DNA from 3 places in the Micromonospora sp. URMC 103 genome. Region 2 is predicted to be linked to each of the others. Evidence: riboswitches for the same ligand, from Rfam matches in the RefSeq annotation. Region 2 holds a riboswitch; each other region holds the start of a gene.

Region 1 (6,685 bases), on a different contig from region 2:
GGTGCGCGCCACGACATCGGTGAGCGCCAGGAACGCGGCGCCGAAGAGCAGGGACAGCGGCAGGATCACCCGGTAGCTGCCGCCGGCGAGCAGCCGTACGGTGTGCGGCACGATGATGCCCACGAAACCGATGAGCCCGGTAGCGGAGACCGCGGCGGCCGTGCCCAGCGAGGCGGCGGCGATCAGCAGGTAGCGGGAGCGCTGCGGGTGCAGGCCGAGGCTGGCCGCCTCGTCGTCGCCGACGGACAGCACGTCCAGTTCCCGGCCGTGCAGCAGTACGACGACGGCGGTGAGGACGGCGTACGGCAGGACCAGCAGCACGTCGTGCCAGCCGGCCGTGGCCAGCCGACCGAGCAGCCAGGAGTACACCGCCTGGATGCTGTCGGAGTGGCGTTGCAGCAGGTAGGTCTGCCCGGCGGAGAGGAACGCGGAGACCGCGACCCCGGCGAGGATGAGCATCGCCGGTGAGCGTCCTCGGCCGCCCGCCGCGCCCAGCGCGTAGGTCATGGCGACCGCGCCGAGCGAGCCGACGAACGCGGCGAGCGGGATGGTCACCGGCAGCCCGGTGAGGGCGCCTTCGGTGCCGGCGCCGCCGAGGGCGATCACGGCGGTCACGGCCAGGCCCGCGCCGGCGGCGACGCCCAGCAGGTACGGGTCGGCGAGCGGGTTGCGGAAGACGCCCTGGTAACAGCCACCGGCCAGCGCCAGCAGGCCACCGACCAGCAGGCCGAGCACCACGCGCGGGAGTCGCAGCTCGACCACGATGGCGACCTCCCGCTCGCTGAGCCCGCTGTCCAGGTGGACGCCGGGCAGCAGGTTGAGCAGCTCGGCGGCCACACTGCCGGGTGGAAGGGTGACCGGGCCGAGCGACACCCCGACCACGAGCGCGACGAGCACGGCGGCCACGCCGCCGACCAGCCAGAGCGGGCGCAGGCCGGCCGGGCGGGACGCGGGGAGCGTCCCGGCCGGCCGGGCCTGCGCCGGCGGTCGCACGGGAAGGAGCCTGGTCACCGACGGTCCGTCACGCGGGCACCTTCGCGACCGCGTCCACGATGGCCCGCAGCAGGTCGACCACGCGCGGCCCCCAGCGGGAGGCGATGTCGTCGTCCAGCGCCACGACCTGGTTGTTCTTCACGGCGCTGATCCCGGACCAGCCGCTGCGGGCCTTGACCGTTTCGGCGCTCTGCTGGCAGCACTTCGTGTCGGCCAGGAAGACGAAGTCCGGGTCGGCCTTGACGATGACCTCCTGCGAGAGCTGCGGGTAGCCGCCGTTCTTCCCCTCGGTGTCCGCCGCGTCGGCGATGTTCTCCAAACCGGCCAGCGCGTAGAGCGAGCCGATGAAGGTCTTGCTGGTCGCGCTGTACAGCTCGGGGCCCAGCTCGTGGTAGTAGGTGAGCTTCTCGGGCCGCTGCGGCAGGTCCTTCACGAGCTTGGCGATGTCGTCGCGCATCCGCCGGGTCACGTCGGCCGCCTCAGTGGGGTGGCCGGTGAGCGTGCCCAGGTCGGTGATCTGCTGGTACGAGTCGTCCAACGTCTTCGCCGCGGGCGTGAGGTACACGGGGATCTTCAGCTTGCCGAGCTGGTCCACGATCTTGTTGCGGTCGTCGGAGATCACCACGAGGTCGGGGTTCTTGGCGGCGATCGCCTCGGCGTTCGGCTGGAAGCCGGAGAGGTCGCTCTTCGGCGCCTCGGCCGGGTAGTTCGAGTTGTCGTCGACCGCCACGACCTGCGGACCGGCGCCGATCGCGAAGAGCATCTCCGTCGCGCTCGGCGACAGCGCGACGATCTTCTCGGGGCGCTTGTCGAGGGTGACGGCGCCGACGGTGGCCGGGAAGGCCGCCGCCGAGGAGCCGCTGCCGGCCGAGGGTGTGTCGCCGGCCTTGTCGGCGCAGGCGCCGAGGGCGAGCGCGGCGACCGCGAGGGTCGCGGCGAACAGCCGGGGGGTGCGTCTGGACATCGGTCCTCCTGTCGGTCGAGGAGCGTGGTGCTTCGCCGACAGGAACACTGCGCCCGTCCGCGAGGCGCCCTTCCTCGAGAGCGCGGGTCGCGACCGACCGCAGGCGACCTGGCTCGTCCCCGCCGACGAGGCGGTGGGGCATCACAGTTGCGGGACAGCGCCGGGATCACACCGGCTTCGCTGCGGAACGATCGGTAAGACGGTAGCGCACCACCTGGCCGGGACCGAGCGACGAAAGAGCCCATCGAGCGCCGACGATGATCCGGCCCGCGGCGGCGCGGGCCGGATCACTCGTTGCTGCCGGTATGTCCGGTCCAGGCGGGTGGCGGGGCCCCGCTGGGGGGCGGGACGGGGCCCCACCCGCTCAGGAGGAGGTGATGGTGACGTTGTCCACAGCCGCCTCGACGAGGCTGGCGCCGGAGGCGTCCGCCGCCTGCACGAGGATCCGGACCGACTGCCCGGCGTACGGGGTGAGGTTGAGGTTCGACACCGTCCAGGCGCCGTTGCGGTTGGTGGCCGCGCCGGCCTGGTTGAGCAGCGTGGTGGTGCCCCCGCCGTGCACGACGCTGACCCGGAAGTAGTCGGCCGAGGACGCGTTCGAGCCGTGCGCCAGGTACCAGGCCAGCGAGAGCGTGAGCGTGCCGCTCGCCGGCAGCGTCACCGCCGGCGACTGTGCCGTCGTCACGCCGCCGTCGAGGTCGTAGTCGCCCGCCGCGGCGCCGGCCAGCCGGCCGGTCACGAGGTCGTTGCTGCCGCCGTACGGGGTGAGCTGCTTCGCCCCGCTGGACGTGGTCGCCTGGGCCGCACCCCGCTCGAACGCCCCGAGGGTGGCCGTGTCGGTGCCGGACGGGTTGACGGTCCACCCGGTCGCCGTCTCGAAGGTGTCCGACCAGACCGTGGCGCCGCCGCCACCACCGCCGCAGTACTGCGCCTGCTTGCCGATCGCCCGGTACGGGCAGTCGGCGTACTCGCTGAGCATGAGCACCGCCTCCCGGTTGCGGGAGGTCTGCGCGGGGATCACCTCGTCGGGCGGGTAGAAGCCGCCGCCGCTGGCCGAGCCCGGGTACATCTCGAAGGTGTACGCCCAGATGCCGTGCGCCGCCCACATCCAGTCGATGCTGGTCCCGTCGGCGATGTAGAGGTCGCTGGACTGTTCCGGGGTGTAGCCGTTGGTGGCCGCCATCTGCTGGCCGATGGTGGCGAAGGTGTTGTACTGGTCGGCGCTCATCCCGGTCGGCGTGTTGGCGGTCGTGTAGCCGAAGGGCCAGAGCACGAGCTGCGAGTACGTGTGGAAGTCGATGTTGGCCTTGATCTGCTGGACGCCACCGACCACCCGGCTGTTCACGAAGTTGCGCAGCGCCTGCGTCTCCGTCGCCGAGAAGGCCGACGGGCCGCGGTAGGTCTCCGACGAGGTGGAGCCGGACGAGCCGCCGCAGCAGCCCCACTGGTAGCCCCAGTTCCGGTTGAGGTCGGTGCCGACGTTCGACGAGCCGCTGTTCGGCTGCCGGTTCTTCCGCCAGGACCGGTACGACCCGGTGGCGATGTCGTACTCGCTGCCGTCGGGGTTCACCGTCGGCACGATCCAGATCTCCCGGCCGTTGACGATGTTGGTGATCCGGGAGTCGCTGCCGTAGCCGTCCGTGAAGAGGTTCAGCAGGTAGATCGCCATCTCCACGGTGAGGTGCTCGCGGGCGTGCTGCTGGGCGTTGATGAGGATCTCCGGCTCGTTCTCGTCGGTGCCCACGTTGTCGGAGATCTTCACGGCCATGAGGTCGCGGCCCTCGTACGAGCTGCCGATGCTGAGCTTGCGGGCGATGCTCGGGTGGTCCGAGACGACCTGGTTGACCACGGCGGTCAGCTCGGCGTAGCCGTGGTAGTTCGAGTCGGCGGGCGGGAACGCGTAGGTGCCCACGTCGCCCGCGGCGTCCGGGCTGGACGGCGGCGCGGCGACCCGCTCCAGCCGGTATCCGAGCCGGGCGATGGCCGCGGCCTCGACCGGGGTGGCCGAGACGTGCAGCACGCCGTGCTCGGCGTAATCGATGGCGGCGCCGGTGCGGGCCACCGCGTTGCGGTCGGCGAGCGTACGGGGACTCAGGACGCGGTACTCGGCGGCGGCCGACGCGCCGGGTTCCGGGGCCGGCCGTGCGGAGACCGGCCCGGTGGCGACGGTGACGAGCCCCAGCCCGGCCGCGAGGGCCAGGGCGAGGGTGCGACGGAGACGGACGGGTGTGCGGAGGGCCATGGACAACCTCCTCGGGGGGCGGGAGATCCCGCTCGGTGGAGGACACTCCACCACCCGTCACATGGTCATATCAATATGGATCGCTGTCTTCTCCATGCCAGGCGGATCATCATGCCGGCAAGGATTTTCCATCCATGTAGATATGGCGAAACTTCTCTCCGAGCGAGAGACTGACCGGCAAACGCCCCACCTCCAGACCTGCGGAGCATCCATGGCCAGATCACGCCTGAGCGTGGCCGCCCTCGCCGGCGTCACCGCGCTCACCCTCCTCACCACCGCGCTACCCGCGAACGCGGCCGCGCCGGTCGCGGCCGACCGGGCCGCCACCGCCCGGTCCGTCCAGCACGACGAGCAGATCACCTTCCAGGAGTGGTCGCGGTACCCGGACTGGCGCCGGGGCAGCCACGACGGCACCCGCGCGCTCCCCGGCGCCCGACCCGGCCTCACGCTGGCCCGGCCCATCGGCACCACCGACTACACCGACCCGCACACCGGGGTCACCCGCACCTGGGAGTACGCCAGATGGACCTCGCCGGTCACCGCGGTCGGCTTCGACGCGACGGAGCTGGTCGCGTCGTGGAACGCCGAGACCCCCGCGGGCACCTGGATCCAGGTCGAACTCCAGGGCACCTACAACAACGGCACCATGACCAAGTGGTACGTGATGGGCCGCTGGGCGTCCGGTGACGCCGACATCAAGCGCACCAGCGTCAACCGGCAGGGCGACCCGTGGTCGACGATCCTGACCGACACCTTCAGCATCGACGACGCGAGCGTCGGGGTGCTGCTGCGGTCGTACCAGCTGCGGGTGACCCTCTACCGCGCGCCCGGGCAGGCCGCCGCGCCCGTGGTGCACATGGTCGGCGCCATGAGTTCGAACGTGCCGGACCGGTTCACCGTCACGCCGAGCGCCGGGCACATCGCGTGGGGCGTCGAGCTGCCGGTGCCGCGCTACTCGCAGAACGTCCACGCCGGGCACTACCCGGAGTACGACGGCGGCGGCGAGGCCTGGTGCTCGCCGACGTCCACCGAGATGGTCGTCGAGTACTGGGGACGGCAGCCCTCGGCCGCGGACACCGCCTGGGTGGACCCGACCTACCCGGACCCGACGGTCAACCACGCGGCGCGGATGACGTACGACTACGCCTACGACGGCGCGGGCAACTGGCCGTTCAACACCGCGTACGCGGCCAGCTTCCCCGGGCTCGAGGGGCGGGTCACCCGGCTGCACTCCCTCGACGAGGTGGAACGCTTCATCGCCGCCGGCATCCCGGTGGTGACCAGCCAGTCCTTCCTCGCCAGCGAGCTGGACGGCGCGAACTACGGCACCTCCGGGCACCTGTTCGTGATCGTCGGCTTCACCGCCGAGGGGGACGTCATCGTCAACGACCCCGCCTCGTCGAGCAACGACGTCGTGCGCAACGTCTACCAGCGCGAGCAGTTCGAGCAGATCTGGCTGCGCACCAAGCGCATCAACGCGAGCGGCGGGGTCTCGGGCGGCTCCGGCGGTGTCGCGTACCTCATCAAGCCGGTCAACAAGCCGTGGCCGCACGTGCCCGGCTCGACCAACTGGTGAGCTGAACGACACGACGCCCCGGCCGTCGGGAAGACGGCCGGGGCGTCGTCGTGCGTGGGGGCAGAGCGTCAGCGCGGGGCGTCGGAATCGCGCGGGGCCTCGCCCCCGCCGGCCCGGTCGCCGCCGGCCCGGTCGCCGCCGGCCCGGTCCTCGCCGGCCCGGTCCTCGGCGGCCTGGTCCTCGCCGGCCAGCGCCGAGCGCAGGCGCTCCTTCTCGGCGCGACGCCGCTGCGCGGCACCGGCCATCTCCTCGGCCATCTCGTCCCGCCAGCCCTTGAGCAGGAAGAAGGAGAGCGCCGCGGAGAACACCAGCGCCAGCATCAGCTTCAGGAACACGTTCATGTCGATCAGCCAGAGGGCCGCCAGCACGAGGACGAACAGCCCGAGCCGCCCCAGCGTGTACTTGACCGCCGCGCTCACCTGCACCACTCCGTTCTCGGACCACCGGTCGGTCCGGCGCGCCCCTCACCACCTGCCCGGCGGGCCTTGCAGCCGCCGGGCAGGACGTTCCAGCCCGTTCGGCGGGACATCTCAGCCCGTCCGCCGGGCCAGCCAGCGGACGCCGGGAAACCACACCATTGCGTACACCACCGTGAGGGCGGCCGCCGCCAACGCTCCCGTCAACAGCGACGGTAGGCCCGCGGCCAGGCCGGCCACCAGCAGCCCGGTGACCACGGCGACCGCGGCGGCGAACAGCGCCGCCACCACCCGGGCCGCGCCGAACTCCCAGGCCCGGAAATCCTCCCAGAAGAGCCACGCCGGAAGGATCACCGCGAGCCAGCCGTTCGACCGCCCGAAGTCGCCCGCCCCGAACGAGGCGAACGCCCAGTCGAACAGCACCACGGCGAGGACGCCGATCACCCAGCCGGCGAGGCTCACCCCGAGCAGGTCGCCCAGGAAACGCACCCGCC
Region 2 (6,685 bases):
GACCAGGCGGCGGGCCAGGGCCTCGACGAGGTCGACCGCGTCGGCGGCCGTGGCGGCCGGGCCGTCCACCGTGTCGGTGAGCGCCGCGGGGACGTCGATGCGCGCGCCGGGCGTGGCGAGCAGCGCCGCCTCGTCGAGCCCGTAGCTCGCGGCCAGCGACTGCCGCAGGCCCGGCAGGGCGCGGTTGCCGCCCCACACCTGCGGGGCGCGCAGCACGGCGAGCACGAGGTTGACCCGCGCCTCGCCGGTGGGCGCCGCCGCGAGGACGTGCAGGCCGTCGCGGATCTGCACGTCCTTGACCTCGCACAGGTACCCGTCGAGGTGCAGCACGAAGTCGTCGAAGTCCTCGGCGTCGGGCATCGCCTCGGTGTGCAGGTCGTGGTGCAGCTCCGCGGCGCGGACGAGGTCCCAGATCTGCGCCCGCACGGTGGGCACCTTGGCCGGGTCGAGGGCCTGCACGGTGGCGTACTCGTCGAGCAGCTGCTCCAGCTTGGCCAGCTCGCCATATGTCTCGGCGCGGGCCATCGGCGGCACCAGGTGGTCGACCACCACGGCGTGGGCGCGGCGCTTGGCCTGGGTGCCCTCACCCGGGTCGTTGACGATGAACGGGTAGACCAGCGGCAGGTCACCGAGGACGGCGTCCGGGGCGCAGTCGGCGGCGAGCCCGAGGCCCTTGCCGGGCAGCCACTCCAGGGTGCCGTGCTTGCCGAGGTGCACGACGGCGTCGGCGCCGAAGCCGCCGTCGGCCGAGGGCGCCGCGAGCCATCGGTACGCGGCCAGGTAGTGGTGGCTGGGCGGCAGGTCCGGGTCGTGGTAGATGGCGATGGGGTTCTCGCCGAAGCCGCGCGGCGGCTGGATGAGCAGCACCACGTTGCCGAAGCGCAGCCCGGCCAGCACGATGTCACCGCCGTCGGTGTACAGCTCGCCGGGCGGCTCGCCCCAGTGCGCGCGCATCCACTCCCGCAGGTCCGCGGGCACCTGCGCGAACCAGCGCCGGTACACCTCGCCGGGCACGCGCGCCTCGGCCGCGGCCAACTGCTCCGGCGTCAGCCACTCGACGTCGTGCCCGCCCGCCGCGATCAGCGCGTGGATCAGCGCGTCCCCGTCGTCGGGCGGCGGGGCGTCGCCCAGGTCGTAGCCGGCCTCGGCGAGCGCACCGAGCAGCCGCACCGCCGAGGCGGGGGTGTCGAGCCCGACGGCGTTGCCGACCCGGGAGTGCTTCGTCGGGTAGGAGCTGAGCACGACGGCCAGCCGCTTGTCCGCGTTCGGCAGCCGCCGCAGCCGCGCGTGACGCACCGCGATGCCGGCCACGCGGGCCGCGCGTTCGGCGTCGGCGGCGTACACGGACAGGCCGTCGGCGTCGATGCGCTTGAACGAGAACGGCACGGTGATGATCCGGCCGTCGAACTCCGGCACGGCCACCTGCATGGCGGCGTCCAACGGGGTCAGCCCGGCGTCCGAGCCGGCCCACTGCTCGCGGGTGCTGGTCAGGCAGAGCGCCTGGATGACCGGCACGTCGAGTGCGGCGAGGGCGCCGACGTCCCAGGCGTCCTCGTCGCCGCCGGCCGAGGCGTCCGCGGCGACCGCCCCACCGGCCGCGAGCACGGTGACGAGCAGCGCGTCGCAGCGGGCGAGCAGTTCCAGCGGGCCGGCGCCGGCCGTCAGCCCGCGCAGCGATCCACAGTAGACCGACAGCGGGTTCGCGCCGGCCGCCTCGACGGCGTCGGCCAGGGTGTCGACGAAGGCGGTGTTGCCGGCCAGGGCGTGCGCCCGGTAGAAGACGATCCCGACCGTGGGCCGGTCGGGATCGGCGGCCCGGTCGCCGTGCACGCCGTACGCCGGGGTCGGCGCGGGCGGCGCGAACCCCTCGCCGGTGAGCAGGACCGTGTCGGAGAGGAACGCGGCCAGCTGGGCGAGGTTCTCCGGACCGCCCTCCACGAGGTAGGCGAGCGCCTGGGTGGCCACGCCGGCCGGCACGGTGGACGCGGCCATCAGCTCCGCGTCGGGCGCCGACTCGCCGCTGAGCACGACCGTCGGCACGCCGGAGGCGAGCACCGCGGCGAGACCGTCCGGCCACGCGGGCCGGCCGCCGAGCAGCCGTACGACGGCGAGGTCGACGCCGTCGAGCAGGGCGGGCACGGCGTCGGCGTCGATCCGCGCCGGGTTGGCCAGCCGGTAGTCGGCGCCGCTGGCGCGGGCGGCCAGCAGGTCGGTGTCGGACGTGGAGAGCAGCAGGGTACGCACGGGTGGCTCCGGGGAGTGGCGACCGGATCGCCGTACGGGCGGCCGGGCGGAGAACGGGGGTCAGCGGGTCGCGGCTCGACGGGCCGGCTCGGCGGCGACGGTTCGCCCGCCACCGGGCGGGGCGGGGCGACGGGGCGCGCGGATCAGCGGAGGGCGCGGTCGGGCCGGCGGGTGCCGTGGGATGCGGGCCGGGGCCGGCGATCGCCGGCGGCACGCGGGACGCGGTGCGTCATCGGGTCCTCCTCGGGTGTCCACGCCCTGGGGTCACGTCCCGACGGCCGAAGTATCCTGGCTCCCGGATCGACGCTCACCCCCGGCCTTCCAACCGCGCACGCGCGGCCGTGGCTCACGAGGGGGGATCGCTCCCCGGTGACAGTGGCGGGACCGCGCCGGAATCGCACCGGCTTCCTTCACTGCCGTCAGGCCGCGAATGCTGCCACACCCGTCCGCGCCGGTCAACGCGGCCTCGGGGCGGGTCCGCGGTCAGCGCGCTCGGCGCTCGGGGTGGGCCCGGTTCCAGGCGCGCATCCGGTCGGGGTACCCGGTGCGGGCGGCCTCGTACAGCGGTACGGCGTGCCGCCGCGCGATGGCGGCCGCCGCCCGGGGCGAGCCGGTGCGGCGCCGGATCCACTCGCCGTCGTCGGCGATCGCCACGACGGTCGTGTCGGTCGCGGTGGTCTCCGGCTCCAGGTAGAACTCGACGCCGCGGCGGCTCGCGATGAACGCCTCCAACGCGGCGAGGTCGTCCCGGGTCGCCTCCCGGTCGAGCTTCGTCGGGGTACCGTCGGCGGCGCGGGAGCGCCGGTTGAACAAGCCCATGCCCAGCTCCTCTCCTCAGCCTTCCACCCCCAGTTCAGCACCGTTACCTGGCAGAACGCTGCGAGCGGGATGGGAGCAGGCTGACCACCGCCGTGTGGTTACGCGACTGACGCGGTCGGCGGTCGTTCCCGGGCGCGGTGCCCGGCCGACGGCCCTCTCGGCCGGGCCGGTCTCCCCGCGAGCGTGATGCCTCAGAGTCATATTTATGCCTCTGAGGCATCAGGCTCGCCGGCGGCGGGCCGGGGCTGCGCCGACAGCGCCGGTCACGCTGGCAGTGCCGGGTCCAAGCCGACAGCGCCGGCTCAGGCTGCCAGCGCCGGTCCACGCCGCCGCACCGGGCCAGGGGTCAGCCGAGCCGGGTCAGGTCCTCCGGCGTGAGCCGCAGCCCGCCGGCGGCGACGTTCGCCACGAGGTGTTCCGGGTCGCCCGTGCCGGGAATCGCGAGCACGTGCGGCCCCTGGTGCAGGGTCCACGCGAGCCGCACCTGGTGCGGGGTGGCGCCGTGGGCGCGGGCCACGGCCTCCACCGCCGCGCTGCCCTCGGCCGCCGCCCCCGCCTCCCGGCGGGCGCCGGCCAGCGAGAAGAACGGCACGTACGCGATCCCCCGCTCGCCGCAGAGCCGGACGAAGTCGTCCTCCTCCCGGTAGGCGTCGACACCGTACGCGTTCTGCACGCACACGACCGGCGCGATGTCGCGGACCTCGTCGAGGTGCTCCGGACGCGCGTTGGCGAGCCCGAGGTGCCGGATGAGGCCGGCGTCCCGCAACTCCGCCAGGGCGCCGAAGCGGTCGGCCACCGGAACGGGGCCGGGGCGGCGGTAGAGGCGCAGGTTCACGAGGTCGAGGTGGTCGCGCCCGAGCCGGCGCAGGTTCTCCTCGACCTGGGCGCGCAGCCGCGCCGGCGTGAGCGCCTCGGTGAAGCCGCTGTCCGGGTCGTACCCCGGGCCGACCTTCGTGGCGATCAGCAGATCCTCGGGGTACGGGGCGAGCGCCGCGCGGATCAGTTCGGTCGCGTAACGGGCCGGCCCCGTCCCGACGCCCAGGGTGCCGCCGGGCGAGACGTAGAAGGCGGCCGTGTCGATGTGGTTCACGCCCAGCTCGACGGCCCGACGCAGGACGGCGACGGCCCGGACGGGGTCCGGGTCGGCGGTGATCCGCATGGAGCCGAAGCCCATCCGGTTGACGGTGCGGTCCCCGAGTGTCCAGGTGCCCGCGGCGGCGGCGGTGATCTCGTCGGTAGGCATCCGGCGACCCTAGCCAGCGGCCGGGCGCCGCGCAGTCGGCCGCGCGCCCGATACCGGCCGTCGCCGGCGGCGGCTACTGTTGATCTCCTGGGCGCCCCTGGCCCGCCCCAGCCGGGTCGGCGGGGCGGATCGGGCGCATCACGGGCACCAGCGCGAGCGTCGGCACCAGCAGCAGCGGCACCACGAGCAGCGCCTGAAGGGTGCCGACCCGGTCACCCAGCATGCCGAGCAGGGGCGGGCCGCCGAGGAACGCGGTGTAACCGATCACCGCGACGACGCTGACCCGCGCGGGCGCCCTGTCCTCCTCGTCCGCCGCGGCGCTCATGCCCACCGGGAAGCCCAGCGACGCGCCGAGTCCCCACAGCGCGACGCCCACGATGGCCACCGGCCCCGAGCCGGCCAGGACCGCGAGGGCGGCGCCCGCCGCCGCGACCACGATCGTGACGGCCAGCACCCGCACGCGGCCCCAGCGGTCCAGGGCGATCGTGCCGGCCGTACGCCCGAGCGTCATGCCCGCCACGAAGACGCCGAACACTGCGGCGCCGGCCGCCTCGCTGAGGTCGTGACCGTCGACGAAGGCGACCGCCAGCCAGTCGTTGGCGCTGCCCTCGGTGAACGCCATGACGAGCACCAGCAGGCCGATGAGGAGGGTGCGCGGCTCCCGCCAGGCGGCGAGCAGGGCGCGCCGCCGGCCGGCGGGGCTGGCCTGCGCGGACGCGCCGAGTCCGGTCTCGGCCGGCGGCAGGAAGAGCCGGACGCCGAGGAGCGTCCCGGCCAGGACCACCACCGCGACGGCCGTGAGGTGCGCGCCCATCGGCACGTCGAGCCGGGCGGCGCCGGCGCCGAGGCCCGCCCCGGCCACCGAGCCGAGGCTCCAGGCGGCGTGGAAGCGGGGCATGATCGTGCGGCCCAGCCTCCGCTCGACGGCGGCGCCCTCGACGTTCATCGCCACGTCGCACGTGCCCGAGCCGTAGCCGAAGGCGAACAGGCCGGCCGCGACCCCGAGCACCGGGCCGCCGATGCCCGCGACCAGCCCGGCCGCGGTGAGGCCGAGCGCGACGACCGCCGTGGAGAGCGCGACCGTACGGACCGCGCCGAGGCGCTGGCTGAGCAGGCCGGCGGTGGGCATCGCGAGCAGCGCGCCGGCCGACACGGCGAGCAGGAGCAGCCCGAGCCGACCGGCGCTGAGGTCCAGCGCCTCCCGGGCGGCCGGCACCCGGGAGAACCAGGTGGCCACGGCGAGGCCGTTGAGCGTGAACACGATGGCCACCCCGTTGCGGGCGACCCGGACCGCCCGGGGCGCGGACGGCGCGGTCGCCGGGTCGGCGGAGGATGCGGTGGCGGCGCTCACGAAGGTCTCGGTCCCTTCCTCGGACGGGTGCTCGGCTCGATCGGACACCTGAGAACGCTCTCACCACAACCCGGTTCCGGCCGTACCGCTCGTCACACCCACGGGGGATGATGCGCGGAGAGGCACGACGAGCACGTACGGAGGTCCGCCATGACCGCAGCGGGAGAGCGCCCGGCCACGCTGGAGGACGTCGCCCGGGCCGCCGGGGTGTCCCGCTCGACCGCGTCCCGGGTCATCGCGGGCACCGGCTTCGCCTCGACGGAGGCACGCGACCGGGTGGTGAGGGCCGTCGATCGGCTCGGCTACGTCCCCAACGCGGCCGCCCGGGCGCTGGTCCACGGTGCCGGCGTCCGGCTGGCCGTGGCCGTCACGGGCACCACCTCGGCGGTCCTCGACGACCCGTACGTCGACCGGGTGGTGGCCGCCGCCGCCCGGGTGGGCACGCCGCACGGGCTCGGCGTGGCCCTGCACTGGCTGCCGCGGCGCGCCCCGCAGGCGCTGCGCCAGCTCGCGTTCGACCGCGGGGTCTGCGGGATCGTGCTGGTCAACACCACCGAGCCGGTCCTCGACGCCGTGCCCCGGTCACTGCGCGGGCGGGTCGTGTCGATCGGCATCGGCTCGGCCGCGGTGCCCTCGTTCGACGTCGACAACGGCGGTGGCGCCACGGCCGTGCTGCGCCACCTCTACGCCACCGGCCGGCGGCGGATCGCCATGGTCACCGGCCCCCGGTGGCTGCGCTGCGCGGGGCGGTCGGTGCGCGCGTACCGCCATCTGGTGCGCGACGCCGGCCTGCCCGTACGCCTGGTGCGCGGCGACTTCACGGCCACCCGGGGGCGGGCCGCGGCCCGGGAGGTGCTCGACCGCTGGCCGGACACCGACGCGATCTTCGCGGCCAGCGACCCGACGGCGCTCGGCGTCATCGCCGGCCTGCGCCGGCGCGGCGTCCGCGTGCCCGGCGACGTGGCGGTGGCGGGCTTCGACGACATCCCGCTCGCCGAGTTGAGCACGCCCGCGCTCACCACGGCGAG
Region 3 (6,685 bases), on a different contig from region 2:
CGGTTCTGCTGTGCCGTTGTCCGGCAACTACCCGGCCGGTTGGCCCCTGCGGGTCCCCCGTGGCCCGGCCGGGCCACGGAAGGCGGCCCGCCGGATCCGGACGTGCCCGTCGGTGGATTCGGCCGGTGCGGGGACCGTGAGGATGCTTCAATCGGAGCAAAGCCGACATACGGCAGGACACGGACGACGTCCGCTCGCCGAGGAGTCCGCAATGCAGATGACCGCCACCGACAACCACGCCGTCGCCCAGGCGGTGCACGACATCGGATCCGCCCTCTGGTTCGGGGGGACGGTGATGGGTGTGGCCGGCGTGAACAAGTCGGGCAGCGACCTGCGGGACGGCATCGACCGCATCCGCGTCGCCGAGTCGGCGTGGGGCCGGTTCGGCCCGGTGCAGTGGCTCGGCATCGGCGCCACCCTGCTCGCCGGCGCGCAACTGGCCCGGGTCGGTGGGCGACGCATGGCGTTGCAGAAGGGCTTCGGGACGGTCGGCGCCGTCAAGGCCGGGCTCGCCGTCGCCGGCGCCGCGGCGAGCGCGTACGCCGCCTACTGCGGCAGCCGGATCGGGCGTCTCGCCGAGGAGGCGCACCAGCGCGGTGACCGGGTCGAGGTGCGCGACGCGACGCTGTCGACCCCGGAGACGCCACCGGAGATCGCCGTCTGGCAGCGCCGGCAGCGGGTGGTCCAGTATCTCGTGCCGGCGCTGGCCGGGGCGAACATCGCCTGCGGCTCGTACCTCGTCCAGTCGTACCGGATGGGGGCGACCGGCAAGGGAGTGCTCCGGCGCCTGCTGCCCGACTGACCGCCCGGCCGCCGCGGTGCCGGACCTGACCTCCCCGCCCTGGCCGCTCACCTGGAGCATCGGGGTGTTCGTCGTCGCCGGGGCGATCACGGTCGCCGGCAGCATCCGCCTCGCCGGCCTCGGTGACGCCCTCGCCGACCGCACCGGCTGGGGCGAAGCCCTGTTCGGCGTGGTGTTCTTCGGCGTCGTGACCGGCCTGTCCGGCATCGTCATGACCATCGTGGCCGCCAACAGCGGCGAGCCCGGGCTGGCCTACAGCAACGCGGTCGGCGGCATCGCCGCCCAGACCACCGCGGTCGCCGTCGCCGACGCCTTCCACCGCCGCGCCAACCTCGAACACGCCGCCGCGTCCCTGTCGAACCTGCTCTCCGGCGCCCTGCTCATCGCGCTGCTCTCCCTCGCGCTGCTCGCCAGCTACCTGCCCGAGACCACCGTGGCGGGCGTCGACCCCATGTCGGCGGTCCTCGTCGCCACGTACGCCGGCGGGCTGGTCCTCATCCGCCGCGCCGGCGCACAACCCATGTGGCAGGCCATCGCCACGGAGGAGACCCGCCCCGACGTCCCGCACAACGACAACGCCCTCAACCGTCTCCGCCCGGTGTGGCTGTGGGGCCAGTTCGCGGCCGTCGGGCTGCTCGTGGCCACCGGCGGCTGGCTCGTCGCCGTCGCCGCCGAGAGTCTCGTCGAGGTCACCGGGCTGACCGCCGGGTTCGTCGGCGGGGTGCTCATGGGTATCGTCAACGGCCTTCCCGAGACCGTCACCGCCATCGCCGCGGTCCGTCGCGGCGCGGTGACGCTGGCCGTCGCCGCCGTGCTCGGCGGGAACATCCTCGACGTGCTCACCCTCGTCGCCGGCGATCTCGCCTACCGGCAGGGCTCCATCTACCACAACGCCGGCAACGCGGAACTGCTCGCCACCACCACCAGCCTGTTCATGACCGCCACCCTGCTCGGCGGGCTGCTCATCCGCCAGACCTGCGGCTGGGGCCGCCTCGGCTTCGAAGGCGTGCTCCTGTTGACCACCTACGCGGCCATGACGCTCATCCTCGCCCTCCAGCACGGATGAGCGGTCCTCCCCGATCCGGCCGCCCCACGGGCGCGGCGGCGACGACGCCCCACCCCGGTGGTATCTCGGCGACCCGGCCGCACGTCACGCCCGTCTGGCCTACCGTGAAGATCCGGCGCGGCCACGGTCGCCCGTTGGCGGTGCGACACGGGCGTCCCGACCGGGGCCGGGGACCTTCCCGTCGTCCAGCCGGAGGACCGACCGATGACCGACCGACCGTCGCCGCTCGCCGCGCCCCGGGCGTACGCGCGCGACGTCCGCCACCGCTGAGATGGACTGGGCCGGATGGGCGCTGTTCGGGTTGGTCGCCACCACGGCGCTCACCGCGTCGCTGACCACCGCCCAACTGGCCGGCCTCACGCGCCTCGACTTTCCCCTCGTGCTCGGGACGGTCGTCACCGAGGACCCGGACCGGGCCCGCGTCGTCGGGTTCTTTCTCCACCTCTGCGCCGGTCAGGGCTTCGCCCTCGGCTACGCGGCCACGTTCGCCCTGCTGCACCGCGCCACCTGGTGGATCGGGGCCCTGCTCGGGACGCTTCACGTCGGCATCGCGCTCACGGTGATCCTGCCGCTCCTGCCCGGTGTCCACCCGCGCATGGCCTCCCAGCGGGCGGGCCCGGCCAGCACGGCCGTGCTGGAGCCGCCCGGACTGCTCGCCGTCAACTACGGCATCCAGACGCCCGTGGTCACGGCGGCCGTCCACATCATCTACGGTGCGGTACTCGGGCTGCTCCTGCGGGCCCACTGATCCGCGCCACCGGGCAGCGGTCGCCATGACCGCCGCAGCCGACCCGACGCCTCCCCGGCCCCCGTCGCCGATCGCCGACTACGGGCTGCTGGGCGACACGCGCACCGCCGCCCTCGTCGCCGCCGACGGCGGGATCGACTGGCTCTGCGTGCCCCGCTTCGACAGCGAACCCCTGTTCGGCCGGCTGGTCGGCGGCGCGGACGCGGGAACGTTCCGGGTCGGCCCGGCGGGGCCCGCCACGGTCGTCGACCGGCGCTACCGGCGGCACACCGCCACGCTCTCAACGACCTGGGCGGTGGGCGGGCGGCGCCTCACCCTCACCGAGGCCATGGTGGCCGAGGTGAGCGGTCGGCTGCTGCCCACGACACTCGTCGTGCGGCGGCTGTCGGTCGAGGACGCCGCGGTCGAGGCCGTCGTCGAGTTCGATCCCCGCCTGGGCTTACGGCACCGGAGGCCCCGGGTCCACACCCGGCGCGAAGCCCTGGTGTGCGAGTGGGGACCGCTCGCGGTCTCGCTGGCCTGCGAACCGGCGTTCACCGTCGAGCCGGGCCGTCCCACCGTGGTCCAGGTCGCGCCGGGTCGGCCGGTGACCCTCGTGATGGCCGTGGCCAACCGGGAACCGTTGATCCACGTTCCGCCGGCCGCGGCCTGGGAACGCCTCGTCGACGACGAGGACCGCTGGCGGGCCTGGACGGCCGGCATCGACGGGTCGCTGCCCTTCCGGGAACACGTCGTCCGGAGCCTGCTGACCATGCGGCTGCTGACCTACTCGCCCTCGGGGGCACCGGTCGCGGCGCCCACGACGTCACTGCCCGAGGACCCCGGCGGGGTACGCAACTGGGACTACCGCTACGTCTGGCCCCGCGACGCGAGCATCGGCGTCAGCGCCTTCCTCAGCGTCGGCAAACCCGAGGAGGCCCGGGGATTCCTCGCGTGGCTGCTGCACGCCACCCGCCTGCACCGGCCGCGCCTGCCGGCACTGCTCACCCTGCACGGCCGGGACGTACCGGCGGAACGGGACCTGCCCGGCTGGCCCGGTTATCGCGGCAGCGTCCCGGTGCGGATCGGCAACGCCGCCGCCGGGCAGCACCAGCTCGACGGCTACGGCTGGGTGATCGACGCGGCCTGGGCGTTCGCGCAGGCGGGGCACCGCCTCCACCCGGAGACGTGGCGGACGGTGCGCGCCTTCGCCGACGTGGTGGCCCGGTGCTGGCCGGATCCCGACGCCGGCATCTGGGAGGTCCGCGAGCCCGCCCAGCACGTGCACTCCAAGCTCATGGGCTGGCTCGCGTTGGACCGGGCCCTCGCCATCGCCGAGTCCCACCGGCTGTCGGAGGTGCAACGTCGACGCTGGCGGGAGGCGCGCGACGCCATCGCCGCCGAGGTGCGGACGTCCGGCTACGACGCGACGACCAGCAGCTACGTCCGCACCTACGGCTCCGACGACGTCGACGCCGCCCTGCTCGTCCTGCCGCTGCTGGAGATGGACCACGCCGACTCGCCGCGCGTACGCGGAACGGTCGACGCCGTCCGGGACCGGCTCTCCGCCGGTGGTCCGCTGCTCTACCGCTACCCACCGGGGCGCGACGGCTTCCCCGGCGCCGAGGGCGCGTTCCTGCCCTGCTCGTTCTGGCTGGTGCAGGCGCTCGCCCGCACCGGACGCCGCGACGAGGCGGTCGACCTGTTCCGGGCCGTGCTCGACCTCGCCGGCCCGCTCGGCCTCTACCCCGAGGAGCTGGATCCGGTGACCGGCGCCCACCTCGGCAACTATCCCCAGACGCTCACCCACGCCGCGCTCGTCCAGGCCGCGCTCGCGATCCGGGACGCGCCCGCGGGCTAGGGTCGTCTCAGTCCCCGTCGGGACCGGGGACCGCGACCGTCGAGACGGGCGTGCCGAGTTCCACGGTGCGGGAGACCGTGCAGAGCCGGTCGTGCGACTGCCGCAGCGAGCGGGGCAGCGCCTCGCGCGCCCGGTCGCCGTCCGCGCCCTCCGGGAACGTCACGTTGAAGGTGACCGTGAGGTTCTCCATCCGGTTCCCGCCGGCCTCGTCGCGGATCTTGTCGCCGGTGACCTGGACGGAGAATCCGGTCGGCTCGGCCCGGCGGCTGGTGATGAGGTCCACGTCCACCGCCGTGCAACCGCCGATGGCCGCCAGGAGCAGTTCCACCGGTGTGAAGCTGCCGTCCTCGCCCGTGCCCACCGTGATCGACCCGCCGCGGACGTTCCGCACGACGTACTGACCCACGCTGGTGCGCTCGATGTCCACCGAGCGGAAACTGTCCGCACTCATGACAGGAACGCTACCGCCTCCCGGTCCCCGACCGGCCGGCCACTCGGTCGACCGGGCCCGCCGTCGTCCGCAGCGTCCACCTGCCGGCGCCGCCGCGCAGGACGGTCGCGGTGAGCGGGGCGATGTCGATCCGCCAGAACGACGCGGGTGTGGCGTGGATCGCGTTCACGACGCAGGCGCGGACCACCATCGGATGGGTGACGGCGACGACCGTACGCGCCACGTCCGGCAGCCCGCGCAGCCACCTCGCGGTCCGGTCGAGCAGGTCGGTCAGGGACTCGCCGCCGTGCGGCGCGGCGGCCGGGTCGGTCAGCCACGCGGAGACGGCTTCCGGCTCGTCCGCGGCGACCTCGTCGAGCGTACGACCAGCCCAGCGGCCAAGGTCACCGTCGCGCAGTTCCTCGTCGAGGGTCGGCGTGAGCCCGAGCGCCGTGGCGGTCTGCACGCACCGCCGAGCCGGCCCGCAGCGCACCTCGTCGACCCGGGACAGCGCCCCGGCGAGGGCGGTCGCGTCGGCCAGCCCGTGCGCGTCGAGTGGCTCGTCCCGGGGGAAGGCGGCGGCGCGGGTGGCCGTGGTCGGTGCGTGGCTCACGAGGATCAGGCGACTGCTCACGCTGCCAACCTCCGGCTCGTCGGCGTCGTGCCGCAAGGCCGCGACCATCACAGGCTCTCGCGTTGACACCGTTCGTCGGCACCCCGTAGCGTGCGGGACACCAGCGTGACGGTGGAGGAAGCCGGTGGAATCCCGGCACGGTCGCGCCACTGTAACCGGGCCTCGGCAATGGAATCCGAGGCCGGAAGTCAGACCCTCCCCGTCACGGCACCCCACGATGGGACGCGTGATCCCGAGGAGGTCTGTCATGGCAGACGTCTCACTGCCCACTCCCGTTGCCGTTCCGGCGCCGGCCGCCGTTCCGCTCCGCCAGATCCTGCCCTGGGCGCTGTTCGGTGCGCTGCTCGCGGCCGTGTTGCTCTACTTCGTCGGCGTCGAGCAGGGCGTCCTCTCGGTCTTCGCCGGCGAGACGGTGCACGAGTTCGTCCACGATGGACGTCACCTGCTCGGTTTCCCCTGCCACTGAGCGGCGGGGCACCCCATGCTGTCCGCACGCTCGCTCCTCGTCCGGGGCATGCTCGTCGGGCTGGCCGCCGGCGTCGTCGCCTTCCTCTTCGCCTCCGTCTTCGGTGAGGGCCCGGTCGGGCAGGCCATCGACGTCGAAGCCGCCCACGCCGCCGCGCACACGCACACGCACGCTGGAGGCGGCGAGCACGAGCTGGTCAGTCGCACCGTGCAGAGCACGATCGGTCTGGCCACCGCCACCGTCGTCTACGGGGTGGCGCTCGGCGGCCTGTTCGCGCTCGCCTTCGCCGTGGCGTACGGCAGAATCGGTCGCTTCGGCGCCCGCGCCACGGCCGCGCTCGTGGGCCTCGGCGGTTTCGTGACCGTCGCGTTCGTGCCCTCGCTCAAGTACCCCGCCAATCCCCCGGCCACCGGCAACCCGGACACGCTCGGCCAACGCACCGGCCTGTTCTTCCTCATGATCGTCATCGCGGTCGCCGTGGGGTTGCTGGCCATCTCGTTCGGACGCTGGCTGTACCCGCGGTGGGGTGGCTGGAACGCCACCATCCTCGCCGCCGTCGCGTTCACCGTCGTGATCGCCGTGGTCCAGCTCGCCCTGCCGACGGTCAGCGAGGTGCCCGACGGGTTCCCCGCCCTCGTGCTCTGGAACTTCCGGCTCGCGTCACTCGGCACCCAGCTCGTCACGTGGGCCACCCTCGGG

What was found. Region 2 has a riboswitch for cobalamin ahead of cobN (cobaltochelatase subunit CobN). Riboswitches for the same ligand answer to the same signal wherever they lie in the genome.
Region 1: it holds a riboswitch for cobalamin, as region 2 does, so the genes downstream of both, ACSNOA_RS00900 (ABC transporter substrate-binding protein) here and cobN (cobaltochelatase subunit CobN) in region 2, are expected to answer to the same signal.
Region 3: it holds a riboswitch for cobalamin, as region 2 does, so the genes downstream of both, ACSNOA_RS10870 (CbtB domain-containing protein) here and cobN (cobaltochelatase subunit CobN) in region 2, are expected to answer to the same signal.

The regions. Positions count from the first base shown of each region.
Region 1 covers NZ_JBPQTR010000003.1:109,935-116,619, forward strand. The annotation lists gene ACSNOA_RS00895 (FecCD family ABC transporter permease) at 1-993, opposite strand, end outside; gene ACSNOA_RS00900 (ABC transporter substrate-binding protein) at 1,022-1,957, opposite strand; cobalamin riboswitch at 2,039-2,165, opposite strand; gene ACSNOA_RS00905 (M14 family zinc carboxypeptidase) at 2,322-4,199, opposite strand; gene ACSNOA_RS00910 (C39 family peptidase) at 4,411-5,775, shown strand; gene ACSNOA_RS00915 (DUF4229 domain-containing protein) at 5,844-6,194, opposite strand; gene ACSNOA_RS00920 (hypothetical protein) at 6,306-6,685, opposite strand, start outside.
Region 2 covers NZ_JBPQTR010000005.1:1,306,733-1,313,417, forward strand. The annotation lists gene cobN (cobaltochelatase subunit CobN) at 1-2,244, opposite strand, end outside; cobalamin riboswitch at 2,504-2,680, opposite strand; gene ACSNOA_RS19145 (hypothetical protein) at 2,728-3,063, opposite strand; gene ACSNOA_RS19150 (aldo/keto reductase) at 3,410-4,306, opposite strand; gene ACSNOA_RS19155 (MFS transporter) at 4,380-5,657, opposite strand; gene ACSNOA_RS19160 (LacI family DNA-binding transcriptional regulator) at 5,808-6,685, shown strand, end outside.
Region 3 covers NZ_JBPQTR010000004.1:1,556,873-1,563,557, reverse strand. The annotation lists gene ACSNOA_RS10900 (hypothetical protein) at 212-802, shown strand; gene ACSNOA_RS10895 (sodium:calcium antiporter) at 819-1,868, shown strand; gene ACSNOA_RS10890 (hypothetical protein) at 2,140-2,616, shown strand; gene ACSNOA_RS10885 (glycoside hydrolase family 15 protein) at 2,642-4,456, shown strand; gene ACSNOA_RS10880 (OsmC family protein) at 4,464-4,907, opposite strand; gene ACSNOA_RS10875 (histidine phosphatase family protein) at 4,918-5,520, opposite strand; cobalamin riboswitch at 5,597-5,739, shown strand; gene ACSNOA_RS10870 (CbtB domain-containing protein) at 5,768-5,986, shown strand; gene ACSNOA_RS10865 (CbtA family protein) at 6,002-6,685, shown strand, end outside.